DNA from 3 places in the Cryobacterium sp. TMT2-10 genome. Region 3 is predicted to be linked to each of the others. Evidence: predicted binding sites of a transcription regulator. Region 3 holds the regulator's gene; each other region holds the start of a gene.
What was found. Region 3 encodes LexA, which represses DNA repair genes until DNA is damaged. Its sites were predicted from a motif close to TCGAACANNTGTTCGA; they were not measured.
Positions count from the first base shown of each region.

Region 1: a site for LexA is predicted at 1,523-1,538, ahead of E3T37_RS08165 (HNH endonuclease signature motif containing protein). Genes of this name have one in related genera too.
Region 2: a site for LexA is predicted at 5,669-5,684, ahead of E3T37_RS06080 (Rv2578c family radical SAM protein). Genes of this name have one in related genera too.

Region 1 is NZ_SOGW01000072.1:81,126-91,405, forward strand. It holds gene E3T37_RS08165 (HNH endonuclease signature motif containing protein) at 1-1,502, opposite strand, end outside; gene E3T37_RS08170 (isoprenylcysteine carboxylmethyltransferase family protein) at 1,608-2,078, opposite strand; gene cls (cardiolipin synthase) at 2,199-3,656, shown strand; gene E3T37_RS08180 (cation-transporting P-type ATPase) at 3,678-6,230, shown strand; gene E3T37_RS08185 (hypothetical protein) at 6,457-6,993, shown strand; gene E3T37_RS08190 (ATP-binding cassette domain-containing protein) at 7,008-8,981, shown strand; gene E3T37_RS08195 (ECF transporter S component) at 8,981-9,889, shown strand; gene metH (methionine synthase) at 9,777-10,280, opposite strand, start outside.
Region 2 is NZ_SOGW01000054.1:15,596-25,875, reverse strand. It holds gene E3T37_RS06110 (hypothetical protein) at 1-66, shown strand, start outside; gene E3T37_RS06105 (thymidine kinase) at 85-714, opposite strand; gene E3T37_RS17070 (hypothetical protein) at 809-2,320, opposite strand; gene E3T37_RS06090 (sensor histidine kinase) at 2,317-3,612, opposite strand; gene E3T37_RS06085 (DCC1-like thiol-disulfide oxidoreductase family protein) at 3,995-4,414, shown strand; gene E3T37_RS06080 (Rv2578c family radical SAM protein) at 4,503-5,660, opposite strand; gene E3T37_RS06075 (malate:quinone oxidoreductase) at 5,988-7,466, opposite strand; gene E3T37_RS06070 (DUF1801 domain-containing protein) at 7,557-8,009, opposite strand; gene E3T37_RS06065 (EAL domain-containing protein) at 8,052-10,280, opposite strand, start outside.
Region 3 is NZ_SOGW01000056.1:32,818-43,097, forward strand. It holds gene E3T37_RS06445 (regulatory protein RecX) at 1-757, shown strand, start outside; gene miaB (tRNA (N6-isopentenyl adenosine(37)-C2)-methylthiotransferase MiaB) at 860-2,479, shown strand; gene miaA (tRNA (adenosine(37)-N6)-dimethylallyltransferase MiaA) at 2,589-3,536, shown strand; gene dapF (diaminopimelate epimerase) at 3,548-4,429, shown strand; gene E3T37_RS06465 (class I SAM-dependent methyltransferase) at 4,460-5,083, opposite strand; gene hflX (GTPase HflX) at 5,125-6,663, shown strand; gene E3T37_RS06475 (methylenetetrahydrofolate reductase) at 6,872-7,825, shown strand; gene lexA (transcriptional repressor LexA) at 7,822-8,445, opposite strand; gene E3T37_RS06485 (LysM peptidoglycan-binding domain-containing protein) at 8,812-9,237, shown strand; gene E3T37_RS06490 (histidinol-phosphate transaminase) at 9,260-10,280, shown strand, end outside.

The DNA of each region.
Region 1 (10,280 bases), on a different contig from region 3:
GACCGGTAGTTCAAACCGCTCGGCGCCGTCCAGTCCAGCACTCCCCCGGCTTGCTGGGTCACCGTCCAGTTCGTCTGCGTCTTCAACCGATGATCCGGAGCACACAGGCACGCCAGATTGTCGTAACGGGTCTCCCCGGTGTGCTGCCACTCGTGACCGTGATCCACCTGGGCCCGCACCGCCGGCCGGGTGCAGCCCGGGAACCGGCAGGTCCCGTCCCGGATCTCGATCAGCCGCCGCAGGTCTTTCGGGACCCGGTACTGATCCCGGCCCACCGAGAGCATCACCCCCGTCTCCGGATGAACCAGGATCCGCGTGAAACTCGGCGCCCCCGCCGCCAGCAACCGGGCCGTCTCCGGATCGATCGGACCGTACCCCTCCAGCAGCCCCGGTTCCTCACTCTTGCCCAGCAGAGTCAGAACCGGCACGGTCACGTTCACCGTGGCCCGCACACCCCGGCCGAGGCCCGCCGGCGTCACCCCGTCGACCATCAGGTCCGCGAACACATCCGCCCGCAACTGCGCCAGGGTGCGCTCCTCGTCCAGCCCCTGCAGGCTCGCCGCCATGTCGCTCACCCGGGTGAATATGGCCTGAGCCACCGGCATCGGCTGATAACTGTGCAGCCAGCCCATGCCGTCCTGCGCGGGCTCGAGCACCAGAACCCGGTCGGCCTCGCACTTTCGCCGGCGCACCGTGATCGACTCCGGATGCGTCCGTTCCCGCACCCTTCGGGCCACCCGGTCGAACTGAGCCACCGTCACCCGCTCCGCGACCGGAAGCACCTCGGCCTCGAAACTCGCCCCGGCCTCCTCGGGCAGTGAATTGGCCTGCTCGATCAGCACCCGGGCATGCGCGTAACTGATCCGGCCGGCCGACAGAGCGTCCCGGGTCGCCATGAACGCCCCCGAGAGGGCCTCGCTCTTTGCGAGAAGATTCGACGCGGCCGCCTGCGACACGTGGAGCGCGCAGGCCAACTCGGCGATCGCCGTGCGATGGGCGATCTCGAGCGCATCCCACCTTGACCCCAGCACACCCGCCGAGACCGCTGAATGCGGGCGGCCGACCTCGTCGTCAGCGTCGTCAGCGTCGTCAGCGGTCACACCGTGCTCGACCGACCGCGCGACCAGAGCGCGCCGGGTCCGCTCACGCTCCGCGTTCGCCTCGGTCTCGAAACACCAGGACCGCACGCGCTCCACCGCCTCGGCCCGCGCCGCGGACACGGATGCCAGCAGTCGATCGGCGGCCGCGGCCGCCCCGACCAACTCGGCCAGCATGCCGACCCGGCGGTCGAGGAACCGCAGTTCGCCCGCAGCCGGGCCGGCTGCCTGCAGACCGGTTGCGTACAAACCGGCATCGTCGAATTCCTCAACGTCAAAGAAGGCCTCGGCGTCGAACTCGAAGCCAGGACCGCCGGCGCTGTTCCGGAACGCCGGGCCGGTCAGGGTGTCGAACGCGGCCAGGGCGTCCAGCGTCGTGGTGCTCTCATTTCTGAGGTTCTCCATGCGACCAGAATATCACGATCCAGAACACAGGTGTGAAATAATGTCAACTATTTACCGCTTAGTTTAGAACTGAACGACGATACTTTCACTCGGCGTCATCCCGGATCAGCGCGGCGAGCGCAGCCGGCCCACCGCCGGCAGGAAGCGTCCGATGTGGGCGCCGTACGCGGCGTAGTCCGGATGCTCGGCCACCAGCATCCGTTCCTCCCACCGGGCCTTGCCGGCCAGGAGCAGCAGGAGGGCAACCCAGGCCACCAGGTGCCCGACCGAGGCGCCGATCAGTGCAAGACCAAGCGCGCCCGCGATGAGTCCGGCATAGATCGGGCTCCGCATGAGCCCGTAGACGCCGGTGGTGACCAGGGGCGCGTGTTCACGCGGGACCGGGCTGGCCGTCAGCGCCGGACCGAGACCGACCACGCCCAGCACGGCCAGAACCGCGCCGGCCAGGCAGAGCGCGGCCGAGGCCACGGCGACGACAACGGTGACCGGCCACAGAGAACCGTGGGGCAGGAACGCCAGCGCCGCGAGCAGCACGAATTGTGCGGACACCAGGCCGACCGCGAGCGCGCGTTTCATGATTCGAGGCTCCGCCCGCGGGGTGCGTGCGGGCGCTATTGAGCGGGGCCGACCCGCGCTAGGTTCATGTCATCGACTGGCCGACGAACGGAAGAGAGTGCCGACGTGGACTCGCAACAGATGCCCCTGCTGATCGCGGTGCTCGCCGCCCTGGTCGACCTGGCGATCCGAATCGCCGCCATCATCGTCATACCGCGCAATCGGAAGCCGACCGCGGCGATGGCCTGGCTGCTGGCGATCTTCCTGATCCCCTTCGTCGGCATTCTGTTCTTCCTGCTCCTGGGCAGCTCCAAACTGCCGAAGAAAAGGATGGAGAAACAGGCCGAGATCAACAGGTCGATCGCCGACAGTGTCGCGGGCATGGACCTCACGGACGGCAGGACCGAGTGGCCGGACTGGTTCGCATCGGTGGTCACCCTCAACACCGGCCTCGGCGCCGTGCCACTCGTCGGCGGCAACACTGCGCACCTGATCGGCGACTACCGGGCCTCCATCGCCGCCATGACCGCCGAGATCGACGCCGCCACGACGTTCGTGCACGTGCAGTACTACATCGTGTCCCTGGACGACACGACGAAGGACTTCTTCGCCGCGATGGAGGCGGCCGTCAAGCGTGGGGTGACGGTTCGCCTCCTGGCGGACCACATCGCCTCGATCCGCACGGTCGGCCATGCGGCGACGTTCGCCGAGCTCGACCGAATCGGGGTGATGTGGAGCTTCATGCTGCCGGTGCAGCCGTTCAAGGGCAAATACCAGCGGCCCGACCTGCGCAACCACCGCAAGATCGTGGTCGTCGACGGGCGGGTGGGCTTCATGGGCTCTCAGAACCTGATCGATCGCAGCTATCTCTCCGCGAAGAACCTGAAACGCGGGCTCCAGTGGCAGGAGCTGGTGGTTCGGGTGACCGGGCCCGCCGTCAGCGGTATGAACGCCGTCTTCCTCTCCGACTGGTACAGCGAGACCGACGAGAAGCTGCTCGACGAACGGGTTCCCGCCGCCGCTGTTCCCCGTGACACGTCCCCGGAGGCCCTGGAGTGCCAGGTCGTCCCCAGCGGTCCGGGCTTCGAGGGCGAGAACAACCTGCGGCTCTTCCTCGCATCGCTCTACACCGCCCAGAAACGCATCATCATCACCAGTCCCTACTTCGTTCCCGACGAGGCCATGATGTACGCCATCACGTCGTCGTGCCAGCGCGGCCTGGAAGTGCAGCTCTTCGTGTCCGAGATCGGCGACCAGGGGCCCGTCTACCACGCCCAGCGTTCCTACTACGGCGCGCTCCTTCAGGCGGGCGTGCGCATCTGGCTGTATCCGGCGCCGTACATCCTGCACGCCAAGCACCTCTCCATCGATGAGGACGTGGCCGTGATCGGGTCGAGTAATATGGACATCCGTTCTTTCAGCCTCGACCTGGAGGTGTCGCTGCTGGTGCGCGGCGCTTCGTTCGTCGCCCAGATGCGGGAGGTCGAAGAGGGCTACCGGACGCTCAGCCGCGAACTCACCCTGGCGGACTGGAACCGGGAACCCGGGCGGGCCACGGCGCTGGACGGTCTCGCCCGGCTGACCTCGGCCCTGCAATGACCGGGTGAGGGGGGTTTCACCATGGCGGAGACAGGCGGGCTGACCTCGGAGGAAGCCGCACGACGGCTCGCCCAGGACGGCCCGAACCTGCTCCCCCGACTGGCCCGCCCCTCCCCCCTGCGCGAGCTCGCCCGCCAGTTCACGCACCTGCTCGCGCTCCTGCTCTGGGCGGCCGCCGGGCTCGCCCTCCTCGCCGGCACGCCCGTGCTGGCCGTCGCCATCGTGGTGGTGATCGTGTTCAACGCCGTCTTCGCGTTCGCCCAGGACTACCGGGCAGACCGGTCCACCGAGCGGCTGCGGGCACTGTTGCCCAGCAGCACCCGGGTGCGCCGGGACGGCCGCATGCGCACGATCGACCCCGTTGATCTTGTGCGCGATGATGTGGTGCTGCTCAGCTCCGGCGACCGGATCGCGGCCGACATGGAGCTGACGGAGGCCAACGAGCTCGGCGTGGACGAGTCCATGGTGACGGGCGAGAGCGAGCCGGTGCGGCACGACCGAGGAGAGCTCCTCAGCGCGGGCACGTTCGTGGTGCAGGGCGAGGCGGAGGCACGGGTGACCGCCACCGGGGCGACGACGACCCTGGCCGCCATCTCCGCGCTGGCGCGTTCGGCGACCAGGCCGCCCAGCCCACTGACCCACGCGCTCAACCGGGTGGTGCGGACCGTGGCCGTGTTCGCGGTCACCACGGGCGTCGTCCTGGGCATCGCCGGCGTCGTGATCGGGCTCCGGCCGGTCGATGCCTTCCTCTTCGCGGTCGGGGTCGCCGTGGCGCTCGTCCCCGAGGGCCTCCTGCCCACCGTGACGCTGTCCCTGGCCCGCGGCGCCCAGACCATGGCGCACGAGCAGGCCCTGGTGCGCCGGCTCGACGCCGTGGAGACCCTGGGCGCGACCACGTTCATCTGCACCGACAAGACCGGCACCCTCACGCAGAACCGGATGTCGGTGGTCGAGATCTGGACCCCCGGGGGCCTGGTGCGGGTGCAGGGCGACGGCTACGAGCCGACGGCGACCATCACCGGGCCAGCCGAGGCCACGACCCTGCTGCCGGGCCTGGCGGCATCCGCCGTGCTCTGCGTGACCGGACGGGCCGTGTCGCACGCCGGCAAGTGGCAGGCCGAAGGCAACCCGCTGGACGCCGCGATCTTCGCCCTCGCGATGCGGTGCGGGTGGCAGGACGACCCGAGCCGGCCCGTGACCCGCCTGCCCTACACGGCGAAACGGATGATGAGCTCCGCCGTGCTGGCCGGCCGGGCCAGCACCATCGGCGCGCCGGAGCGGGTCTTCGAGCGGTGCTCCCGAGTGCCGGAGGAGGCACACCGCGCGCTGTCGCGGATGACGGCCACCGGCCAGCGCGTGCTGGCGGTGGCGGGACGCCCCTGGTCGGCCACCCCGACCGAGGAGGCCGTCGAAACGGACCTGGAGCTGCTCGGCCTGCTCGGCCTGGAAGACCCTCCCCGGCCCGATGTGCACGAGGCGCTGCAGGCCTGCCGGGACGCGGACATCCGCGTGATCATGGTCACCGGTGACCACCCGAACACGGCCGAGGCGGTGGCGCGGGAGGTCGGCCTGCTGCAACCGGGCGGCGCCGTCCTGGGCTCGGGGCTTCCCGAGGATGACGCCGAGCTCGGCGAACTGCTCGACCACCGGGCGGGAGCCGTCGTGGCCCGGGTTACGCCCGCGGACAAGCTCCGCATCACCCGGGTGCTCCGGGAGCGCGGGCACGTGGTGGCGATGACCGGCGACGGCGTCAACGACGCGCCTGCCCTGCGGGAGGCCGACGTCGGGGTCGCGATGGGCCGGAGCGGCAGCGACGTGGCCCGGGAGGCGGCCGACCTCGTGCTGCTCGACGACCATTTCGGCACCATCGTGACCGCCGTGCGGCTGGGACGGGCGACCTTCGCCAACGCGCGTCGCTTCCTCACCTACCACCTCACCGACAACGTCGCCGAGCTTGCGCCGTTCGCGGTCTGGGCGTTGACCGGCGGCCAGTTCCCCCTGGCGATCGGGGTGCTCCAGGTGCTCGCCCTGGACATCGGCAGCGACATGCTGCCCGCGCTGGCGCTCGGGGTGGAGCCGCCGAGCAAGCGCGTCATGCTCGGCCCGGTGCGCTCGCGGTCGCTGATCGACCGCCCGCTGGTCTGGCGGGCGTTCGGGGTGCTCGGCCCGGTCGAGGCGGCCGCCTCGCTCGGCGGGTTTGCCGCGGTGCTGGTGCTGGGCGGCTGGTCGTGGGGGCAGCAGGTCGCACCCGGGCTCCTGGCCGCCGCGTCGGGCACGGCGTTCGCAACGATCGTGGTCGCTCAGATGGCGAACGCCTTCGCCTGCCGCAGTGAGGCGATCCCGGCGTGGGGGCTCCCTTTCCTGGGCAACCGTTCCCTACTGGCCGCGGTCGCCGCCGAACTGCTCCTGCTGCTGGCCTTCCTCGGTATCCCGGCCGCGAGCGGGCTCCTGGGCGGCGGCTGGCCTCCCCCGGCCGCCTGGCTCTTCCCGCTGGCCGGCGCCGTCCTGGTCATCCTGGCCGACGCCGCCTTCAAAGCCGTGCTCCGACGCCGGCGCCGCGGCCGCGCCGCGTAACGGTAGCGCCGGCCGGTTCCACTAATCCCCGCCAATCCCCGCCAATCCCCGCCGAACCGTGACTTCGGACCCTGTTTTTCGTCCGTTCAGGGGCGCTACTCACGGTTCGGCGAGTCTGGCGGCTGGTCTGGCGGCTGGTCTGGACGGCGGGGCCGGGGAGCCGCGGCGCGTAACAGAGCGCGTAACAGAGCGGGACCGGCGCCGGGGCCTCGGTATTCTTGAGCGCATGAAGCTGACAGCACTCGCCACCCTGACCCTGGTGGGGGCGCTGGCATTGAGCGGATGCTCCACCAGCCTTCCCGAGACCGGCTCGACCCCGGCCGCCTCCGCGGCCACGGCCGCGCCCACGGACGGCTCCTGTGCCGGGGTGAGCGTGGTCGTCGACTTCGGCTCCCTCGACGCCGCCCGGATCACGGACTGCGTCGACACCGGCGCGGCCGGCACCGTTGCCGCGAGCGAGGTTATGAAGTCGGCCGGCGTGACGACCGAGGGAACCGTGGAGTGGGGCGACCAGGTCGTCTGCCGCGTCAACGACCGCCCCGCCGCCGCCGAGACCATCGAGATCGACGGAGAGGCCCCCTTCACCGAAGCCTGCCAGTCCATGCCGGCGGCCGCCGCCTACTGGGCGCTCTGGGTCAAGCCCACCGCAGACGCCTCCTGGGAGTACGCGTCGGAGGGTCTCGGCAGCCTCAAGCTGGAGCCGGGCCAGTCCGTCGGCCTCGTCTTCACGACCGGCACCGAGACACCCACGCCCGGCAGCTGATGTTACGGCTCCGCATGGCCCCCCTGCGCTCCGCGGCGTTGCTCGCGGTCGCGTTCGTGGCCCTGCGGGTCGTCTACCGGGTCGTCTTCGGCGGGGCATCCGGCGGCGGCGCGGTGCTGCTCGACCTGCCGCGCATTCCGCTCGGCGGGCCGTTCGCGCACATCGCGCTGCTCGGACCCGTCAGCACGGGGGGCCTCTGGAACGCGGCTCAGAGCGCGCTGCCCTTCGCCGCCGTCATCCTCGCGTTCGGTGTGCTGAACGCCGTCGTCGACGTGCGGCGCTTCTTCGCCCGAGGCGCCGCCCGGGGCCCGCTGCGCGCCCTGTCCCGGTCGCTCGTGATCGCGTGGGCCACGTTCCCGGCGCTGATCGCCTCGGTGCGGCGCGTTCACACCGCCAGTGCGCTCCGCGGCGAACGGTCGATCCCGGCACTGCTCGTGCCCGTCTTCGAACAAACCGTGGAGCGGGCGCTCTGCCTGGCCGCGTCGATGGAGTCCCGCGGGTTCGCCGCCGCCCGCACCGCCCCCGGCGTCTGCGAGCGGCCGGTGGTGATGACGGATGCCGCGCTCGGCTTCGCGGGCGGCGGCTGGCAGCTGGAGGGCCTCACCCTGAGCCTCGCTCCCGGCACGCTGACCGTGATCACCGGGTCGACCGGATCGGGCAAGACCAGCCTTCTGCACAGCATGAGCGGACTCTTCCAGCACTTCCACGACGGCGGGCAGCACGGAGTGATCGAGGTGGGCGGCCTGGACCGCGCGGCCACTCCCCCCCGCGAAACGGCCGGCTTCGTCGGGCTCGTCTCCCAGAACGTGCGGCTCTCCTTCGTGGCCGAGACCGTGCGGGACGAGATCGGATTCGCCCTGACCGTGCGGGGCGTCGCCGCCGTGATCGTGGAGCAGCGCGTGCACGAGGTGGCCGCGCAGCTGCAGATCGAGCACCTGCAGGGCCGCACCGTGGAGGCGCTGTCCGCCGGCGAGGCCAGCCTGGTGGCCATCGGCGCCGCCCTGATCTCCCAACCGATCCTGCTGCTCGTGGACGAGCCCCTCGCCGACCTGGACGCCCCGGCGCGAGGGCGGGTGGTGCGGGTACTCGACCGGCTGGCCCACGAGGCGCAGGTGTGCGTCGTGGTCGCCGAGCACAACACCCGCGAATGGGAGAGCGCAGCGGATGCCTGGCTCGAGATCCGCGGAACAGACGTGCGCACCCTCGGCCCCGGTGAGCGTCCGAGCGCGCTGATCGCGGCGGAACGGGCGGCGCGGACGACAGCGCGACCCGCGACCCCAGCCGGACCTGCGGGGCCGCTCGCCGGCATCCGTCATCTCACGGTTCTGCACGGGACCGAACTGGCGGTCGATGACGTCTCGTTCGAGCTCGCGGCCGGCGACCGGGTGGCCCTCGAGGGCCGGAACGGCGCGGGCAAGAGCAGCCTGCTCCGCGCGATCGCGCTGCCCTCGGCCCGCGGGAGCGTGCTGGTGGCCGGGCAGGACGTCTCCTTGCTGCGTGCGGGAGCCCGGCGCGCGTTCGTGGCCCTGGTGCCGGAGAACTTCGACGATCTGCTCTTCGCCGTGACCGTGGCCGAGGAGTGCAGCCGGGCGGACCGCCAGCTGAAGCCGGGCAACGGGCCCGGGACCGCTGCCCGTTTCGCGGACCTGCTCGGGCTCGGTGCCGGGATCGGGGCCGGTGCCAACGCCGGTGCGGCGCACCTGATGCAGCAGCATCCGCGGGATCTCTCGGCGGGCGAACGCCTCTGCCTGGTGATGGCGATCCAGCTGGCCGCCGGCCCCAGGGTGCTGCTGGTGGACGAGCCGACGCGCGGGCTGGATCCGCGTGCGCGGGAGCTCGTGGGTTCCGCGCTGGTCCGCGCCTCGAGTGACGCCTCGGCGGTGCTGTTCGCCACCCACGACCGCGACTTCGCCCGGTCCCTGGCCACGAAGACGCTCGTGATGGCCGCCGGCCGGCTCACCACCGAACCGGCGCTGGTGAGGCCCTGATGCGTGCGCGGTGGACGTCCTGGCTGCTCGCGGGCGGCAGCCTCCTGGCCGCGGCGGGTTTCGCCTGGCCGTTCTTCGCGTCGGCGCTGCCGGAGGACGCCAGGGCCGCGGCCCCGATCGTGGCGTTCGCGCTCGTTCCGGCTCTGATCGTGGCCCTCGCACTCACGCTCGACCGGGAGATGTACACGGCCAAGACCGTGGCCCTGCTCGGGGTGCTCTCGGCGGTCGGCGCCGCGGTGCGCATCGCGGGAACCGGGGTGGGCGGCGTCGAGGCGGTGTTCATCCTGCTGATCCTGGCCGGGCGCGCCTACGGAGCCCGGTTCGGGTTCCTGCTCGGCCTGCTCACCATCGCGGTGTCCTCGGCACTGTGGGGCGGGTTCGGCCCGTGGACCCCGTTCCAGATGTTCGCCTGCGGCTGGGTGGGGGCCGGGGCGGCGCTGCTGCCGCGCATCCGTACGCCACGGATCGGCACCCCGCGGAACGGCACCGCCCGGCTCGAGATAGCCATGCTCGTGGCCTACGGCATCGCCTCGTCGTACCTGTTCGGGCTGGTGATGAACCTCTGGTTCTGGCCCTTCGCCGTGGGCTCGGGCACCGACATCTCCTATGCGGCGGATGCCCCGCTCGGCGAGAACCTCGCCTCCTTCGCGCTCTACACGCTGGTGACCTCGACGCTCACCTGGGACACCGTTCGTGCCATCACCACCACGATCGGCATCGTGCTGGTGGGCCCGGCCGCACTGGCCGCCCTGCGCCGGGCGAAGCTGGGCAAGCCGGGCAGGCCCGGCAGGCTCGTCACACCGAGAAGTACTTCGCTTCCGGGTGGTGGAACACGAACGCATCCGTCGACTGCTCCGGGTGCAGCTGCAGCTCCTCCGACAGCACCACGCCCATCCGCTCGGGCCTGAGCAACTGGACCACCTTGCGGCGGTCCTCCATCTCGGGGCAGGCCGGGTAGCCCAGCGAGAAGCGGGCGCCGCGGTACTCGAGCTTGAACATACCGGCCAGCTCGGCCGGGTCTTCGGCGCCCAGGCCGAGTTCGCCCCGCACCCGGGAGTGCCAGTACTCGGCGAGGGCCTCGGTCAGCTGCATGGTCAGGCCGTTGAGTTCCATGTAGTCGCGGTATTTGTTCTCGGCGAACAGCTTCGCGGTGACCGTGTCGACGTTCGCGCCGGCCGTGACCAGCTGGAGGGCGACGACATCCGTCTGCCCGGAACCCTGCGGGCGCACGAAGTCGGCCAGGCACAGGTGCCGGTCGCGGCGCTGGCGGGGGAAGGCGAAGCGCAGTCGCTCGGAGCC
Region 2 (10,280 bases), on a different contig from region 3:
CTCTTCGACACCGGGGACGCCACCACGCTGATGGCCTTCATCATCGACTGCCGACCCGAGGCCTGACGGTCTCCCCAGGCCAGGTCAGGCCTGCACGGAACGCCGGCGGTTGTTGAGCACGCCGCCGCTCTCCTCGAGGTAGCACGAGCCGCAGAGGGACTCGTAGGTGACCTGCTCGCCGTCGATCGCCACCTGGGCGCCGTCGAAGACGAAGACGCCGTCGATCTGGCGCCCGTTGAACACGGCCTTCCGGCCGCAGCGGCAGATCGTCTTGAGCTCCTCGAGGCTGTGCGCCACCTCGAGCAACCGGCGGCTGCCGGGAAAGGCCACGGTCTGAAAATCGGTGCGGATGCCGTACGCCAGCACCGGGATGTTCTGAAGAATCGCGATCCGCAGCAGGTCGTCGACCTGCGACTCGGTCAGAAACTGGGCCTCGTCCACGAGCAGGCAGCTCACGTCGAGGCCGGTGGCGGCGAGCACCTCGGTGCGGTGCTGCTGGAAGGAGGCGTAGGCATCCGTCTCGGGGGTGAGCAGGTAGTCGACTCCCCGGGTGACGCCCAGGCGCGAGAGGATGCCGCGGTCGCCCTTGGTGTCGACCGACGGCTTGGTCAGCAGCACCTTGTGGCCGCGTTCCTCATAGTTGTAGGCCGCCTGGAGCATGGACGTGCTCTTGCCGCTGTTCATGGCTCCGTAACGGAAATACAGTTTGGCCATGCGGTGGGTGCCCCCTCGGCTGGTTGTGTTCGGGTCGTGCTGGTGCTCGTGCTGGGGTCGTGCTGGGGTCGTGCTGGGTTGCTGAAGTCTTCCTTCAGCGTACTGGGCGGCGGCGGAGGCGGACCCGGGGCGCCGGGCGGCGGTCGCCGAAGTCGAGCATCACCAGCGGCCGGCTGATCGTGACCCGCACCCGCGGGAACACGACCCGGAACACGGCCAGGTAGGGGCGGAGCAGGGCGCGGGCCTGGCCGGCGGGCAGGTCGAGTCCGGCCTGGATCGTGACGGTGTCGACGATGCCGGCGGGCACGGGCTGGGGCTGCTCGGCGGGCTCGGGCTGGGTGGGCTCGGGCTGCTCGGGTTCGGCGGGTTGCTCGGGTTCGGCGGGCTGCTCGGGTTCGGCGGGTTGCTCGGGTTCGGCGGGCTGCTCGGGTTCGGCGGGTTGCTCGGGTTCGGCGGGTTGCTCGGGTTCGGCGGGTTGCTCGCTCTGCCCGGCGCGCCCGGGAGCGGCCGGCCGGGCCCCGTCGGCGACCTGCACCACGAGGCTGCGCGGGTCGAAGCCGGGGGCGGCGCAGAGCAGGCTGATCAGGGCGGCGGTGGCGGCGCGCTGGTCGGGTCCGAAGCGCAGGGCGCGGTGCTCGGGGTCGGCGACCACGAAGAGCGGATCCAGGCCGCGCTCGACCAGCCGGGCGCGCTCCCGGGCGATGACGGCGTCCAGCCAGGTCAGGTCGATGTCCTGCACGAGTGAACGGCGCACGCGGGCGGCCAGCTCGTTGGCCCGGGCGATGTCGGCCTTGGTGACCTCGCCGCGTTCGAGCACGTCGGTGAAGAGGGGGAAGACGCCGGTTTCGAGGTCGGCGAGCTGCTGCCCGACCACGGCACGCACGACTCGGCCGCGCGACTCCTCGGTGCGTTCGGCGATGGCGCGGCGGGCATCCGTCTGCCAAGCCAGCAGCAGGCGCACCATGCGGCGGGAGTAGGCGGCCGCGGCCAGGCCAAGGGCCAAAACCGGGGTGACCGACACGACCGCGTAGACGGCCGGCGGCACGGTGATGGCGAGGAATGGGGCCTGCGGCACGGTGACGGCGGCGACGATGACGGATGCCGCCACCGCCGACAGGGTGATCTCCCGCCACGGGCGGTACGGGGCGAGGGCAAGCAGGAGGAGGCCGATGGCGACGGGTCCGAAGTCGTCTTGCAGGAGGGTGTTCGCGCCCCAGCGGGACGCCTGGTCGAGCAGGTAGGCGCTGACGGCGAGGCCGATCATGGCCAGGTGAGAGCCGAGCCGGAACGGCGGCTCGGACGGCCGGGTGCCGATGACGAGGGTGGCGGCCGCGCCGGCGATGGCCAGCAGGGCCAGCCCGACGAGCACCGGATACCGCGACTGGTCGGCCTGCCACGACGTGGCCAGCGCCGCGTAGCCGAAAACGACCGTAGCGATGACCGGAGCGAGCGGCCAGGTGGCGAGGGTGCCCAGCGGGTCGAGCCGCTGCTGGGTGAGGGTGCGCGGGGTGGGCGTCGCGGGGGCGAGCGGGGTGGGGGTGGCCGCGGTGGTGGGGATGGGAGCGGTTTCGGGGGCGGTGCTGGCGCCGGGGGTGGCGGCGGTCATCGGGGGGCCTGCTCGCCGAGGGTTGCGGCATCCGTCGTGATCGGGTCTGAGATGGGGACCGGCACGTTCAGAAGTACGGATGTGCCCGCGCCGGGGCGGGTGAGGATGCTCACCGAACCACCCAGGCGTTCGATGCGGTGGCGCACGGCCTGGCGCAGGCCGAGGCGGTCGGAGCCGGTTTCGGATTCGGTGAAGCCGCGGCCGGCGTCCATCACCATCAGGGAGATGCTGTCGAGTTCGCTCTCGATCACGACCTCGGCGGCCACGATGCCCGAGTGCAGGATCACGTTGGTCAGGCACTGCTGCACGGCGAGGCCGAGCTCGCGGTCGCTGACCGGGTCGAGGCGGCCGAGGGCGGCGCGCTCCCCCGTGACTTCGACCACGAGGCCGCGATCGCGACTGCGCTCGATGGCGGCGTAGACCTCGCTGGTGAGCCAGGCATCCGTGCCCGCGGACGGCTCAACGCTGCGCTGGTCGGCGTCGGTCAGCCAGTCGGTGCCGCGCAGGGTCTGCAGGGTGGCACGGATGCTGCCGGCCAGGTTCGGGCTGAGCGGGCCGGCGTGCGCGCGGGCGAGCGCGACGAGCTCGGTGAGGGTGGTGTCCTGGGTGCGGGCCAGGGCGCGCTGGTCGAGGTCGTGGCGCAGCAGGCGGGCCCGATCGGCGAGGACGGCCCGGTGCAGGGCGGTCTGGGCCGCGGCCTGGCGGCGGGCGAAATGGGCGAAGAGGAGCACGCCGACGAGGAACAGGTAGGTGGAGATGGTGAAGGGGTCGGGGCTGTAGGGCACCTGCGTCTGGAGGGCGGCGAGCACCGTGACGGCTTCGGCCAGCACGAAGCCGAGGGTGCTCCAGAGCACGCCGGCAAGGGCGCCGGTGCCGGCGCCGCCGACCATGATCAGGGCCAGCTTGGGCAGGGCCACCAGGAACAGGTTCGAGAACGGGAACACGTCGGGCATGCCGAGGATGGTGACCGTGAAGAGGTAGATGCAGCCGCTGCCGACAATCAGGTAGGCGATGGTCAGGGTGACCGTGCGGCGCAGGGAGAGCTCGATCAGGAAGCCGGCCATGGCGAGGAGGGCGAGGATGGTGAGCCAGAGGGCGGCGGAGGTTGTGGTGGAGATGGTGGAGGCGGTGGAGGCGGTGGCGGCGGTGGCGGTGGGGCGGTGGGCGAAGTTCAGGGCCAGCAGGGCGAGCAGTGCGCCGGCGAGGCAGGTGAGTCCGAACCAGTGCGAGGCACGCGCGAGGGCGTGACTGATGGTTCTCGCCACCAGGTGGTCTGGCAAGCCAAGCGTCATTACTGTTCCGTTCGTGTTGGTGCGTGTGGTGCGTGTGGTGCGTGTGGTGCGTGTGGTGCGTGTGTGTTGGTGTGGTCGCACGTGTGCTGCACCGCGATCTGCGGTACGTTCTGCGGCGCGTTCGTGCGGGTGTGTATCGGTCGAGTATCCCATTTCGGCGGCCGTGTTCCCCGTTCGGGGCGCAAGCTGCCCGTCGTTCTAACCAATTCGACGGAGATTTTGGCGAAAACATGCGTTCTCGCCTGCTGTGCGCCTGATTTGGGCAAAATCTCCGTCGAATTCGTTCGGGGCCGGGGCATCCGCTCGAAGGGTGATGGCCGGGTTGAGGCATCCGGGCGCAGGCGGCTTCCGAGCATACCCCCAGGGGTATACTTGGTGAAGGTTGGCGCGGCAGCGTGCCGCTGGAGTACCGACGACGAAGGGTTCCACCTTGACGACAGCGCTTTTTCTATTCGATGGTGACTGCGGCCTGTGCCAAAACGCAGTCGACCGCATGAAGCGCCGGATCGCGCCGCAGATTGTTTTCGCAACGTACCAGTCGGTCGACCTGGACGCGCTCGGCGTGACCCTGGCGACCTGCCTCGAAGGCCCCGTGCTCGTGCGGGCCGATGGCAGTCACGTGGTCGGTGTGGGCGCGATGGCCGGGATGCTGCTCACGGCTCGCAACCCGTATCCGTTCTTCGGACGCGTAATGATGACCCCGGTCGCTTCCTTGCTGCTCAACCGGGTCCAATCGGTGTTCTACCGAAACCGCCACCGTCTGCCGGGCGGCACGGAAACGTGCCGGATTCCCCAGGTCTGACGCCGCGCCGATCTGGGCCGGTCGCCGCCGAATTCGTTCGGGGCGGGGCATTCGTTCGCGGCCTGTTCGCCGGAGTCGGGGCGGTCGGTCAGAAGAGAGTCGGGCTCAACTCGGGCGGGAGCTCCTCGGCGATCAGTGAGCGCCGCACGGCGGTATTCGCCGAGTCGCGGCCGGCGCCGCTCCGGGTACCGCGGCCGGCACCGGCGCCGCTGCCCGCCAGGCCAGTACCCCTGCCGGGCGTGGCGGGACGGCCGAGCGCCGTCGAGCGCACGCCGCCGGTGGACGGATCCTCCAGCCCACGCTGCAGTCCGTGCGCCTTGATCAGGGGTTTGATTCGGGCGGCCAGCCAGACCCGGTAGTCCTTGGGCGCATAGGCGCCCTTGGCGTAGAGCTCGAGGTAGCGCGGCAGCAGCTCCGGGTGGTCGCGGGCCAGCCACTGCAGGTACCAGTCCCGCACGCCCGGGCGTAGATGGAGCGCGGTGTACATGATGCTCGACGCACCGGCATCCTTCGCCTGGCGCAGCGCCTCGTCGAGGTGGGCCTTCGTGTCGGTGAGGAAGGGCAGGATCGGCATCATGAAGACCGAGCAGTCGAGTCCGCGCTCGCGCACCGCCGTCACCGTGGCCAGGCGCGCGACCGTGGACGGGGTGCCCGGCTCGACCGCCTGCTGCAGCTCGTCGTCGTAGATGGCGATCGACAGGGCCAGGTCGACGGGGACGAGTTCGCTCGCCTCGACGAGCAGGTCGAGGTCGCGGCGGAGCAGCGTGCCCTTGGTCAGGATGGAGAGCGGCGTGCCGGACTGCGCGAGCGCGGCGATCACGCCGGGCATCAGCCGGTAGCGGCCCTCGGCGCGCTGGTACGGGTCGGTGTTGGTGCCGAGCGCCACCGGATGCCGGCCCCAGGTTGGCTTCTTCAGCTCCCGCTGCAGCACCTCGGCCACGTTCACCTTGACGATGATCTCGTTGTCGAAGTCTGTGCCCGCGTCGAGGTCGAGGTAGGTGTGGGTGGGCCGGGCGAAACAGTAGGTGCAGGCGTGGGAGCAGCCGCGGTAGGGGTTGATGGTCCAGCCAAAGGGCATCGCGCTCTGGCCCGGCACGCGGTTCAGGGCCGACTTCGCCAGCACCTCGTGGAACGTGATCCCGGCGAATTCGGGCGTGCGCACGCTGCGCACCAGGTTGTTCAGGCGGGCGAGTCCGGGCAGGGCGCCCGCCTGCTCCGTCGTGAGTTCCTGTCCGCTCCACCGCATGCACCTATTCGAACACACGTTCTAGAGAGATGCAAGCGGATGCTGCGGCTATCCGCGTGCGTGCTCGACTGGTGATCGGCTGCGGCGGGGCCGGCCTGCGGTCGTGGCCAACTCAGGAGAATTGGTGCACTGGCGCCGCCGCGGCCGCGGACCAGTGCCGGAGTCGGGGCGAGGCGTCGCGGATCTCCTGAGTTGGCCACAGGGGGCCTCGTCTCCGACTGCACTTCGGTGGGTAGCAGCAGGAGCACCGCCGCCCGCGCCCGCGGACCGCGGGCGGGACGGGCGGGACGGGCGGGACGGGCGGGACGGGCGGGACGGGCGGAAGGACTACGCGGTGAGGTTCAGGGTCTTCGCGGTGGCGGCCAGGGACGCGGCCGCGGCGGCCGGGTCGTCGGACAGCTTCGTGCCGAGGCTCGGGATCATCTCGCGCAGCTTGGGCTCCCAGGCCGGGTACTGGTCGGGGAAGCAGCGCTTGATCAGGTCCACCATGATCGGGGCCGCCGTGGACGCACCCGGGGACGCGCCGAGCAGGCCCGCGATGGTGCCGTCGGCCGAGGTGATGACCTCGGTGCCGAACTGCAGCACCCCGCCGAGCTTCGGGTCCTTCTTCATCACCTGCACGCGCTGGCCGGCGGTGATGAGTTCCCAGTCCTCTATCTTGGCCGTGGGGATGAACTCCTGCAGCGCCTTGAGCTTCGTCTTCTTCGAGGCGAAAACCTCGCCAATCAGGTACTTCATCAGGCCGAAGTTGTGCGCGGCGACACCGAGCATCGGCCCGATGTTGTGCGTGCGGATCGAGAACGGCAGGTCGAACCAGGTGCTCGACTTGAGGAACTTGGGCGTGAAGCCGGCGTAGGGCCCGAACAATAGCGAGGTCTCCCCCTCGACCACGCGGGTGTCGAGGTGCGGCACCGACATCGGCGGGGCGCCCACGGCGGCCTTGCCGTAGACCTTGGCGTGGTGCTGGCTGACCAGCTTCGGGTTCGTGGTGCGCAGGAACTGGCCGCTGATCGGGAAGCCGCCGAAACCCTTGATCTCGGGGATGCCGCTCTGCTGCAGCAGCGCCAGGGCGCCGCCACCCGCGCCGACGAAGACGAACCGGGCGTTCACCGCACTCGGGTGGTTGCCGACCAGGCGGCGCAGGTTCAGGTTCCACGTGCCATCCGGAAGCTGCTTGACGCCCGTGACCTGCTGGTTCACGTGCACGCCCGCGCCCGCGGCGGCGAGGGAATCGAAGAGGTAACGGGTGAGGGCGCCGAAGTCGACGTCGGTGCCGGACACGATCCGGGTCGCCGCGATCTTGTCGTTCTTCGGGCGCTTCCTGGTCAGGAGCGGGGTCCAGGTGCCGATCACGGCCGGGTCCTCGCTGTACTCCATGCCCTGGAACAGGGGCTGGTCCTTGAGCACCGCGAACCGCTTGCGCAGGTATTCGATGCTGGACTTTCCGTGCACGAACGTCATGTGCGGGGTGGAGTTGATGAAGTTCTTCGGCTCCGGCAGCGCGCCCGTCTCGACCAGGTGCGCCCACAGCTGGCGGCTGATCTGGAACTGCTCGTTGATCGCCACGGCCTTCTCGGCGGTGACGGTTCCGTCCTTCGCCTCCGGCATGTAGTTCAGCTCACACAGAGCGGCGTGGCCGGTGCCCGCGTTGTTCCACGGGTTCGAGCTTTCCTGCGCGACTTCCCCCAGTCGCTCGTAGATCTCGATGCTCCAGTCGGGCTGCAACTGCTTGATCAAGGTACCGAGGGTGGCGCTCATTATGCCGCCACCAATAAGAACGACATCGACATTCGCCATTGGATTCACACTTTCGAGTGTAACGCCGGTAACGGATTCCTCCCGCCGGAACGCGGGCACCACAGGTAACGGTTGGCCCGCGACTCGGGCCGAAACGGCTCAGGCGCTGGACTTCACGCGCTCGTAGTTGGCAATGAATTCCTCAACGGACACTTTGGCGATGACTCGGGCGACAAGATCGAGATCCAGGTCGGCCAGCGTCTTGAAGCGCACGCAGCTCTTGCCCATGTTCAGAGTGCGGCCGGTGGCGGCCCACTCGGCGCGGAACGCGGCATCTTTCTCGGGAAAGCTGTAGAGGGCCATCAGGTAGAGCGAGTTGTAGTTCTTCTGCGCGGCCAGGCTGACGTAGGCGAGCGGCTGCTTGTTGTACGTGTCGGGGTACGTCTCCAGCGGAACCACCCAGCCGAGGATGCCGCCGTACACGCCGAGCCGGTAGCCCTTCGGCATGGCGTCGCGCACGGTGTCGAGCACCGGGTAGAGCACGGCACGGCGTTCGGGTTCGAGGTCGAGAACGAGCGTCTCCACCTCGAACGGAATCGGCTCTGCACTCATGGAGTCAAGGATATCGGTTCCGACTCTCGAGACAGCGGCCCGCTAGGGCTGTGGGACCGCGTCCGGCACGACGTCCGACAACACGACGTCGACCGCGGCCGTGGCGGGACGGCCGGCGCCGACCGGCGCGCCGCGCGGCACGACGGCCCGGGCCCCGTGCAATTCCAGCCGGGTGAGGGTGTTCTCGAAGTTCTCCGGCACGCCGTAGTGGAACCCCTGCGCGCTGCGGATGCCGAGTCTGATCAGGTGGTCGGCCATGGCGTCGTTCTCCACGCCTTCGACGATCATCGAATACTCGAGGTTGTCGCCGAAGCCCTGCAGGGCGGTGAGCACCTCGCGCTGGCGGACGTCGTCGAGGTCGTCGACAAGGCTGCGGTCGATTTTGAGGATGTCCATCGGCATCCGTACCAGGGCGTCGACCGAGGAGTCCTGGGAACCGTAGTCGTCCAGCGCGATCATCAGGCCGAGGTCGCGTAGGCGGTCGGCCTGGGCACGGATGGCGGGCGTCACCTTGGTCATCGACCGTTCGTTGAGTTCGAGGCAGAGCGAGATGCCGGGGTAGCGTCCGGCGAGGTCTTCGATGTACGTGCCGACGCGTTCGGGCAGGATCTGCCCGGCCTCCACGTTGATGGTCATGCAGACCACGCGTGGCTCGACCAGACGGAAGTCGGCGGCCGCCTTCATCGCCTTGACGGCCACCTGGCGGGTCATCGCGTCGAGCCGGCCGAGGCCCTTGGCCTTCTCCACGATCGACGGCGGGGACAGCGGACCCAGGTCGGGGTGGGTGTAGCGCACGAGCGCCTCGAACGCCCAGATCTGCCCGGTGACGAGGCTGACGATGGGCTGGAACGCGAGTTCGAGCAGGTCCTCGTCGATGGCATGGGCGATGATGTCGTTCATCTGCGAGGACCGGTGGCTGGAGATGTTGATGCTGCTCTCGTTCGCCGGGCCGCCGCGCCGGCGGGACTTCTTGATCGCGAGCATGGAGCGGTCGGCGTCCTGCACGAGCTGGTTGACGTCGGTTTCCCGGTGCGCGGAGTAGGCCAGCCCCACGCTGATCACCGGGTTGTGGGTGTTCTGACCGATGGTCACCGGCTTGCCGGACTCCACCAGGATGCGCTCGGCGATGATCTTGGCCTCGGCGAGCGACGTGAGGTGGGTGAGGATGACCACGAATTCGTCGCCGCCGACGCGGGCCACCACGTCGTTCGGCCGCACGACCGCGCTGAGTCGGCGGCCGAGTTCCTTGAGCATCTCGTCGCCCACCTGGTGGCCGAACCGGTCGTTGAGGCGCTTGAAGTCGTCAATGTCGATGAACAGCACCGCGAGCGCCTCGGAGTAGTCCCGGTGGTCGTTGATGTTGGCCAGGGCCTCCTGGAACGCGCCGTAGTTCGGCAGGCTCGTCAGCGGGTCGGTGTTGGCCCGGAGGGTCAGGCCGGCGATGTTCGCGCGTGCCTTGACCACCATCCCCGCCGTGGTCGCGAGGGCCTGGAGCGCCCGGCGGTCGTTTCCGGTGAAGGCACCGTCCATGGGGTCGCGGCGGGCGACGATGTACATGTCCTTGCCGGGAACGGCGCCCAGCGGCAGGGCCATGCTGATCTCCCCGGGGCGGGCCGGCTCCGCCCGCACGGAGACGGATTCGGCCCCGATGGTCTCTTCAACCGCCTGCCGGAGCACCTCGACGATGGTGGCGGTGGCGCCGGACTGCGCGTCGGCGCCCGGGTCGGTGCTCAGCGCGCTCGCGCCGCTGACCATCCCGGCGAGCCGGCGGCGCATGACCGAGACCGTGGTTGACACCTTGACGATGGTGGCGACGATCACCAGGGCGACCAGCACCCTGGCTGCTTCGAGGGTGGTGCCCACCACGACCATCACCGGCACGCCCTCGACAGTCCAGACTCGGGCGATCACGGAGATCAGGGCGCAGCCGACCAGGGTGACGGCGAGCCGCACCGGCGACAGGAGCGGGCGGCCGCCGCGCTCGACGGGAGAGTTCGCCAGGCGGTGTCGCAGCACTTCGACCAGGACGACGAAGGCGACGTAGCCCACGGATGCCGCGGCCACCGCCGGCAGCACGGGCAACCCGGCGCCGGTCAGGCCGGCGTAGATCAGGGCGGAGACGATGCCGCCGGCACCCTGCAACCCGGCACTGTAGAAGGCGACGGATGCGCGGCCGGCCTCGATCAGGATGGCCAGCAGGACGCCGAGCGAGATCAGGCCGATCGCGGCTTCCGCCGACAGGGTCGGGGCGAGCGCAGGCAGGGCCAGCAT
Region 3 (10,280 bases):
CGCGGCACGCACTGCCCCGCAGCCTTCCGTCCCCGCTCCGGCCGTCGGCCGCGACTCGGACGCGGACGACGATGCGCTCGCTCCGGTCAGCTACCTGCGCGGTCAGGCCGGAAACCGGTTCGCAGAGGCCGGTGACGGCGCTGACGCCGGGGACGATGCCCCGCTCGGCGCCTCGGTCGGTGCTGGGGCCGGCGTCGGGGACGGCGCCGGGCCGGAGGATGGAGACGATGACGAGGCAGCCGCGCCGGTGTTCGACGCGGCCGCGGAACGGGCGCACGCCGAACAGGTGCTGCTGCAGCGCCTGCGCGGGCGTTCGCTGTCCATCGCGGAGGCCCGCACGGTGCTGTCCTCGACGGACGTCGAGGACGCGGACGCCGAGGAGATCATCGAGCGCTTCATCGAGCTGGCGTACATCGACGAAAGCCGGTTGTCCGACCAGATCCTGCACAGCCACCACGAGCGCAAGGGACTGGGGCGCACCGGTGTGCAGGCCGAGATGCGCCGACGCGGCCTCGACCACGACCTGATCCTGGCCAAGCTCGAGGAAATGCCCGACGACGAGACCGAACGGGCCATCGAGGTGGCCGTCAAACGGGTGGGGCAACTCGGCCGGCTCGACGACCAGACCATCGACCGCCGGCTGAATGCGTTCCTGATGCGCAAGGGCTACCCGTCCTCCATCGTGCGGGTCGCCGTGAAGGCGGCGCTGGATTCCCGCGGTGGTTCGTCGGGCTCGTCGAGCGTCAGGTTCCGCTAGGTCGCAGGCATTTCCGGCGGGCGTGAGCCGGGGCTCTGGCCCCGGCTCGGCATCCTCAGGTCCCGCGCGTAAGCTATATCCACTATGACCAGCAGCACCGCTATGCCCCAATTCTCCAGCGCCGAGACGCTGAGCACGCCGACCCTGATCCTGCCGTCCGTGGCGGCCCACGACGCGGAGGGCCGCGCCCGCACCTACGAGGTGCGCACCTTCGGCTGCCAGATGAACGTGCATGACTCCGAGCGGCTGAGCGGTTCGCTCGAGGCGGCCGGCTACGTGCCCGCGAACGGCGACGAAGCCGACATCGTGGTACTCAACACCTGCGCCGTGCGGGAGAACGCCGACAACAAGCTCTACGGCAACCTCGGTCACCTGGCCTCCGTCAAGCGCCGCCACGAGGGCATGCAGATCGCGGTCGGCGGATGCCTGGCCCAGAAGGACAAGGACGTCATCCTCAAGAAGGCGCCCTGGGTCGATGTGGTCTTCGGCACCCACAACATGGGGTCGCTGCCGAGCATGCTCGAGCGCGCCCGACACAACGGCGAGGCTCAGCTCGAGATCCTCGACGCACTGGAGACGTTCCCGTCCACCCTGCCCACCAAGCGCGACTCGAGCTACAGCGGCTGGGTGTCGATCTCGGTCGGCTGCAACAACACCTGCACGTTCTGCATCGTCCCCGCCCTGCGCGGCAAGGAGAAGGACCGCCGGCCGGGCGAGATCCTCGCCGAGATCCAGGCCCTCGTCGACGACGGCGCGATCGAGGTGACCCTGCTCGGCCAGAACGTCAACTCCTACGGGGTTGAATTCGGCGATCGCCTCGCGTTCGGCAAACTACTGCGCGCGGCCGGCAAGATCGAGGGGCTGGAACGCATCCGTTTCACCAGCCCCCACCCGGCCGCCTTCACCGACGACGTGATCGACGCCATGGCCGAGACGCCGGCGGTCATGCCGCAGCTGCACATGCCCCTGCAGTCCGGGTCGGACCGGGTGCTGAAGGCCATGCGACGGTCCTACCGCTCCGCGCGGTTCCTCGGCATCCTCGACCGGGTGCGTGCGCAAATGCCGCACGCCGCCATCAGCACGGACATCATCGTGGGCTTCCCCGGGGAGACCGAGGAAGACTTCCAGGAGACCCTGCGGGTCGTGGAACTGGCCCGGTTCGCCACCGCGTTCACCTTCCAGTACTCGATCCGCCCCGGCACGCCGGCCGCGACCATGGCCGAGCAGGTTCCCAAGGAGGTCGTGCAGGACCGGTACGAGCGTCTGGCCGCCCTGCAGGAGCGCATCTCGTGGGAAGAGAACCAGGCCCAGATCGGCCGTGAGGTCGAGCTGCTCGTGGCCAACGGCGAAGGCCGCAAGGACTCCGACACCCACCGGCTGAGCGGGCGCGCCCCCGACAGCCGCCTGGTGCACTTCGACGTGCCGGACGGATCGGAACTGCCGCGCCCGGGCGACCTCGTCACCGTGACGGTGACCCAGGCCGCGCCGTTCCACCTGATCGCGGACTCCAGCGACGGCGCGCCGCTGCGCATCCGCCGCACCATCGCCGGCGACGCCTGGGACCGCATTCAGGCCGAGGCCTGCGGCGTGCCCAGCCACGGCGGGGCCTCCGGCGGGGCCGGCGCGGTCTCCCTCGGGCTGCCCACCCTGCGGGTGGGCTCGCCCGCGGCCACCGGGTCCAGCACCACGCCCATCTACGACGTCACCGACGGGGAGCGCTAGGCGGGTGCCGGGCCCGAAGCCCGGAACCGTCACCGGTCCAGCCGTCACCGACGCAGCCGGCGCCGACCCGGCCGGCACGGGCACGGCGCCCGCCGTCGACCCGACGCTCATCGTCATCGTCGGCCCCACCGGCACGGGCAAGTCCGAGTTGTCCCTCGACCTCGCCGCGCGACTGGCCGAGACCGGGCGGCCCGCGGAGATCGTGAACGCCGACGCCATGCAGCTCTACCGCGGCATGGACATCGGCACCGCGAAACTGCCGGTGGCCGACCGTCGCGGCATCCCGCACCACCTGCTCGACGTTCTCGCGGTGACCGACGAGGCCACCGTGGCCCGGTACCAGACCGAAGCCCGCGCCGCGATCACCGACATCGTGGGGCGCGGTCGGGTGCCCATCCTGGTCGGCGGATCGGGCCTCTACGTGTCGAGCGTGGTCTACGACTTCCGATTCCCCGGAACCGATTCCGAGCTGCGGGCCCGGTTCGAGGCCGAACTCACCGCGCAGGGACCCGGGGCCCTCTACACCCGGCTGAAGGCCGTCGACCCGGATGCCGCGGCCCGGATCGGCGCCAGCAACGGGCGGCGCCTCGTTCGTGCGCTCGAGGTAGTCGAAATCACCGGGGCCCCGCACACCGCGGCGCTGCCCGACGCCCCCGTGTACTGGATGCCCGCGCTCACACTCGGGCTGCGCGCACCCCGGGCCGAACTCACCCCGCGGCTCGACGCGCGGGTCGAACGGATGTGGGCGGACGGGCTCGTCGACGAGGTCGAGGGCCTGATCCCGGCCGGGATCGAAACCGGCGTGACCGCCAGCCGCGCCATCGGCTACGCGCAGGCGCTCGGCCAGCTCACCGGCACCCTCACCCGGTCGGAGGCCATCGAGACGACCCAGCAGATCACCCGCCGGTACGCCCGTCGCCAGGTGTCCTGGTTCAAGCGGTCCCCGCAGACGCACTGGATCGACGCGTCGGCCCCCGATCGGCTGGACCGCGCGCTCGCGCGCCTGGCCGACCCGGCCCGGCCCGCCGAGCACTGGGCCGCGGACTCGCCGTCGTAAACTTGGTTCCCATGGGAACTGATCTGAACTTCACCAAGGGCCACGGCACCGGGAACGACTTCGTGCTCTTCGCCGACCCCGACGGGCAGATCGAGCTCACCCCGGACCAAATCCGGGCCGTCTGCGACCGCCGTTTCGGGATCGGCGGCGACGGCATCATCCGTGCCGTGCGCTCCCGCAGCCTGCCCGCCGGGGCGGCGGCCCTCGCCGAGGACGACCAGGCGGAATGGTTCATGGACTACTGGAACGCCGACGGCACGGTCTCGGAGATGTGCGGCAACGGCATCCGGGTCTACACCCGGTTCCTGGTCGAGCAGGGTCTGGCCGTTCTCGAACGCGGTGAGACGCTCAGCATCGGCACCCGCGGGGGCGTGCGCGATGTGCAGCGCGGCGCCGCCGGCTATCAGGTTGACCTCGGCCGGTGGCGGCTCGACGGTGGAGAGCCGCTCGTTCGAGCCAGGAACCTTCCCGTCGCCCGGCCCGGCCTGGGCATCAACGTGGGCAACCCGCACGTCGTCGTCGCCCTCGCGGACGAAGACGAGCTGCTGGGCGCCGACCTGACCGTCGTGCCCCAGCTCGATCCCGCCCCGGCCGCCGGAGCGAACGTCGAATTCGTGCTGCCCGGCGACCCGCTCGTCGTGAACGGGGTCGGACGCATCCGGATGCGCGTGCACGAGCGCGGCAGCGGCGAGACGCTGTCCTGCGGCACGGGCGCCGCGGCCGCCGCCCTGGCCACCCGGCACTGGGCCGGCGCCGGGGCCCCCCACCAGTGGCAGATCGAGGTCACCGGGGGAGTGCTGGGCGTGCGCATGTTCCCGACCGAAGACGGCGAGCACGTCTCCCTGTCGGGCCCCGCGGAGCTCGTCTTCGACGGGGTCTTCCGCCTGAACTGAGTCGCCGCCTGAACTGACCTGCGCGGCGCGCTAGCGGGGCTGCTCGGCCTGCCGCTGGACCCGAAGCACGCGGAAGCCCTTGCTGATGGCCCGGCGAGACGTGGTGAATTCCGAAGGAAGGTCGCCGTCGAGCCAGCGCTGCAGGGAATCGGAGCCGAGGTTGCGCTGCACGACCAGCCAGGCATCCGAGTCCGGCTCCAAACGCGGCAACCAGGTGCGCAGCATCGAGTGCAGCTCGGTCTTGCCGACCCGGATCGGCGGGTTGGACCAGATGGTGCGGAAACTGACGTGGGCGGGAACCTGCTCGGGCAGGACCGCCGTGACGTTGGTGAGGCCCAGCTTCTCGGCGTTCAGGCGCACCAGGTCGAGCGCGCGTTCGTTCACGTCGACGGCCCAGATCGTGGCGCGGGGCGAGGCGAGAGCCAGGTGCAGGCTGATCGGGCCCCAGCCGCAGCCCAGGTCGAGGAAGTCGCCCCCGGGCGGCGGGGTGGGCGCGTTGTTCAGCAGAACCTGGGTGCCGGTGTCGATGTGGTCGGGGCTGAAGACGGAATTGGCGGTGGTCAGCTCGCGTTCCTGGCCTCCCAGTTGTACGCTCACCTGACGGAGTTTGAGGGTGCTGTCGGGTGCCGGGGTGAAATAGTGGTCGGAAGGCATAAAGGGAACTTATCCTGCTTCGAGGAACTAATGTTAAAGCAATGACTGAGTCAAACTTGCCAGGCGACACCGACGACGTGGTCGCACGCGTCCTCGCCAGCGCCGACAGCAAAGCCGCCGGATACTCACTGTTCCGCAGCGGCAGCGCGCAGGCCCTGCAGGCCGAATCCGCCGAGTCGCACGACGGTGAGGGCCACGACGGCGCGCAGCTCGACCGGGAAGACCGCAACGCCCTGCGCCGGGTGCCCAGCCTCTCCACCGAGCTCGAGGACGTCACCGAGGTCGAATACCGCCAGCTGCGGCTGGAGAACGTGGTGCTGATCGGGCTGTACACCCACGGCACCGTCGCCGACGCCGAGAACTCGATGCGGGAACTCGCTGCGCTGGCCGAAACCGCCGGCGCGACCGTGCTCGACGGCCTGATGCAGCGCCGGTCCAAGCCGGACGCCAGCACCTACCTCGGCAAGGGCAAGGCCGAAGAGGTGGCCGGCATCGTCAAGGCGATGGGCGCCGACACAGTCATCGCCGACACCGAGCTCGCGCCCAGCCAGCGCCGCGCGCTCGAGGACGTCGTCAAGGTCAAGGTCATCGACCGCACCGCCGTGATCCTCGACATTTTCAGCCAGCACGCGAAGAGCCGTGAGGGCAAGGCACAGGTCGAACTGGCCCAGCTCGAATACCTCCTGCCGCGCCTGCGCGGCTGGGGCGACTCCATGTCCCGCCAGGCCGGTGGACAGGTCGGCGGCGCGGGCGCCGGCATGGGCTCGCGCGGCCCCGGTGAGACCAAGATCGAACTCGACCGCCGCCGCATCCACACCCGGATGTCCCGGCTGCGCAAGCAGATCCTCGAGATGAAACCCGCCCGCGAAGCCAAGCGGGCCAACCGCAAGCGCAACGCCGTGCCATCCGTTGCCATCGTCGGCTACACGAACGCCGGCAAGTCGAGCCTGCTCAACCGCATCACCCGGGCGGGCGTGCTCGTCGAAAACTCCCTCTTCGCCACCCTGGACGCCACCGTGCGCAAGTCCACGACGGCCGACGGGCGCCTGTACACCCTGACCGACACCGTCGGTTTCGTGCGCAACCTGCCCCACCAGCTGGTGGAGGCGTTCCGGTCCACTCTCGAAGAGGTCGCCGACGCCGACGTCATCGTGCACGTCGTCGACGGTTCACACCCGGACCCGTCGAGCCAGCTGTCGACGGTGCGCGAGGTGATCGGCGAGGTCGGCGCACGGGAGATCCCCGAAGTGGTGGTCTTCAACAAGAGCGACCTGATCAGCGACGACGACCGGCTCGTGCTGCGCGGCCTCTGGCCCCAGGGCATCTTCGTGTCGGCGCGGAGCGGCGAGGGCATCGAGGAACTGCTCGCCGAGATCTCCGACCTGCTTCCTCGACCCGGCATCCGGCTGGACCTGCTCATCCCCTACGAGCACGGCGACCTGATCGCCCTGCTGCACGACCAGGGGCAGGTGCTCGCGACCGAGTACGCCGAGACGGGCACCCGGGTCACGGCCCTCGTGACGGCCGAGATCCAGCCGCAGTTCGCGGATTTCGTCGTGCTGCCCGCCGTCACCGACTGACCGCGTCACAATCCGTCACCGACTGGCGACGTCCCGCGCGGCGTTGTTAGAGTGTCTCCAATCGTTGCCGCCGAGGTCTGTCCTCGGTGGCATGGAGCGACAGCCGAGCCCGGCGCCCGCCCGCGAACACCCGCCAGGCGCGCCCGGCGGTCCGCGGCCGCCCGGCCAGCCCAGTGCCTGGCACTGGCTTCTGTCGAATGAGGAACACATGTCCACCACTTCGGAGCCCGACTGCGGGAGGATCCCGTTCTCTTTCGAGCTGTATCCACCGAGATCGGATGCCGCCGCAACCGCCCTGCACGCGACCATCGCCACCATGGCCTCGGCCGGGCCGGACTTCATCTCGGTGACCTATGGGGCGAACGGGTCCTCCCGCAGCTCCTCGCTCGAGGTGCTCACCCACATCCTGAAGACCACGACGGTCGATCCGATGGCCCACCTCACCTGCGTGGGCTCGTCCAGCCTGGAGGCGAGCCGGCTGATCCGCGAATTCCTGGATGCCGGCGTGCGCAGCTTCCTCGCCCTGCGCGGGGACCCGCCCGAGGGCGCCGGCGAGGGCGAGGCGTTCCTCGGCGACCTGGGCAGCGCGGCGGAACTGGTGCAGCTGATCCACCGGGTGCAGGCGGAGCGGGTGCCCTATCGGGAGACGGTCATCCCCGGCATCCCGGGCGCCCGGGCGGTGAAGACCGAACGGGAGAAGGTGCGTATCGCCGTCGCCGCGTTCCCGAATGGTCACCCGCGGTCACGGTCCACCTCGCAGGACATCGACACCCTGCTGGCCAAGCAGGCCGCCGGGGCGAACCTCGCCATCACCCAGCTGTTCTTCCACGCCGACAACTATCTGAGCTTCATCCAGCGGGCCCGGACGGCCGGGGTCGAATTCCCCATCCTGCCCGGGATCATGCCGGTCACCAGTCCGGCCCGGCTGCGCCGCATCCTCGAGCTCTCCGGCGAGGAGCTGCCCTCCGAGCTGGCCATCCAGCTCGAAGTGGAGCCGACCCGGGAGGGACAGCGGGAGATCGGCACCCGTCACGCCACCGACCTCGCCCGTGAGCTGATCGCGGGCGGCGCCCCCGGCCTCCACCTGTATGCCTTCAACCAGGCCGACACCGTTCTCGCCGTTCTGGCCGGGGCCGGTCTGATCAAACCCGTCCTCGGTTAGACGGAGCGCAGGACGGCGACGACCTTGCCGAGGATCTCGGCGTGGTCGCCGACGATAGGTTCGAAATTGGAGTTCCGCGGGAGCAGCCAGGTGTGACCATCGCGCTGGCGGAAGACCTTGACGGTGGCTTCGTTGTCGAGCATGGCGGCGACGATCTCGCCGTTCTCCGCCGTCTTCTGCTGACGCACCACGACCCAGTCGCCGTCCATGATGGCCGCGTCGATCATGGATTCGCCCGCGACCTTGAGCATGAACAGCTCGCCCTTGCCCACCAGCTGGCGGGGGAGCGGGAAGATCTCGTCGATCTGCTGTTCCGCGGTGATCGGGATGCCGGCGGCGATGCGCCCGACGAGGGGGACCATCGCGGCGTCGCCCACCTGGGCGCCCGAGTGGAAGCTTTCCGTGCTGCTTGACGAGGCATCCTCGGGCGACTGCGGAATCTCGATCAGCACCTCGAGGGCGCGGGGGCGATTGGGGTCCCGGCGGAGGTACCCGCTCAGCTCGAGCTGGTTGAGCTGGTGCGTGACGCTTGAGAGCGAGGACAGGCCGACGGCGTCGCCGATCTCGCGCATGCTCGGCGGGTAGCCGCGCTGGCTGACCGAGCGCTGAATGACGTCCATGATCGCGAGCTGTTTCTCGCTCAGGCTCTTGCGCCGTCTCGTCCCGCTTTTTTCGCGGGGGCCGCTGGGGTCTTGGGCCACGATTGTCGCTCCTCGTCTCGGGCTGCGCGCGGCCCCGGTAGGCGGTGATCACCGGGCCGCGAGCGAATGTCGGGGGTGCCTGATTGTGTTGCAACCAGACACTCGAAACTGTATCCACCTCCGCGCGGATAGACAAACATTCATTCGAGTGTGTCGCAAGTTTTTTTGAGGAATTTCTTCAAAAGGGCTTGATTGTTCGAATAATCGAATATACATTCGGAACATAGGTTCGCATCCGGCTCTCCCGGCCGAGAGCCGGATGCGACTTAACACAGGAGGTTCGACATGAGCACTGCATTCACCATGAGTTCTGCCCTCGGTCTGAGCGGCGCACTCGATCTGAGCACCGCACCCGACGCGAGCGCCGCCCAGGGGCTGCGCGTCGCCACCGGGCGCAGCACCCTGCGCATCACCCGGCGCGGACGCATCGTCCTGACCATGCTGGTTTCGGTTCCGCTCGTCGCCACGGCACTGGCCGTCGCCCTCAACGGGGGCATCGCCGTCGCCGAGAATTCGAACGTGGGCGGTCGTGTCGCCACGGCCTTCGAGTACGTGACCGTCCAGTCCGGGCAGTCCCTGTGGGAGCTGGCCGAGACCGTCGCCCCGACCTCGGACCCGCGTGAGGTGATCGCGGAGATCGTCAGCCTCAATCAGCTGCCGTCCGACAGCGTGCAGCCCGGTCAGCGTCTCGCCCTGCCGAACGAGTACTGACCTTTTCAGTAATATGGGGGGAGTGACCAGTCTCAACGACCTGCCCCTCCGTGACAATCTGCGCGGACTCACTCCCTACGGGGCGCCCCAGCTTCATGTTCCGGTGGCCTTGAACGTGAACGAGAACACGCACGGCATCCCCGCCGCGGTGGCCGACGACATCGCCGCGGCCCTCGCCGTGGCCATCCGCACGGTCAACCGGTACCCGGACCGCGAGTTCACCGAACTGCGGGACTCCCTGGCCCGCTACCTCGGGCACGGGTTGACCCGGAACAACATCTGGGCGGCCAACGGCTCCAACGAGGTGCTGCAGCAGGTGCTGCAGGCGTTCGGCGGCCCCGGCCGCTCCGTTCTGGGCTTCGCGCCGACCTACTCGATGTATTCCCTGCTCGCCTCCGGCACCGGAACCCGCTGGATCGCCGGCGGTCGCGACGCTGACTTCGAACTGTCCCCGGCCACGGCCGTCGAATGGGTCGACCGGGTGGCACCGGACCTCGTCTTCCTGTGCTCCCCGAACAACCCCACCGGCACCCCCCTCTCCCTGGAGACGATCGAGGCCGTCTACAACGCGACCGACGGAATCGTCGTGGTCGACGAGGCCTACGCCGAGTTCGGTCCGGATGGCTCGCCCAGCGCGATGAGCCTGCTGCCCGGGCGCGAGCGTCTGCTCGTGTCCCGCACCATGAGCAAGGCCTTCGCCTTCGCCGGGGCCCGCGTCGGCTACCTCGCGGCCGACCCGGCTGTGACGGATGCCCTGCGCCTGGTTCGCCTGCCGTACCACCTGTCTGCGCTCACCCAGGCGGCCGCGGTGGCCGCCCTGGCGCACTCGCCGGAGATGCTCGCCATGGTCGACGACATCCGTGGCCAGCGGGACCGGCTCGTCAGCGAACTCGCCCGCCTCGGCTACACCCCCCTCCGCAGCTCGAGCAACTTCGTTCTCTTCGGCGGCGTGGAGGACCCGCGGGCGACCTTCGAGGCGCTCCTGGCCCTGGGCATCCTCGTGCGCGACATCGGGATCAGCGGTCACCTCCGCGTCACGGCGG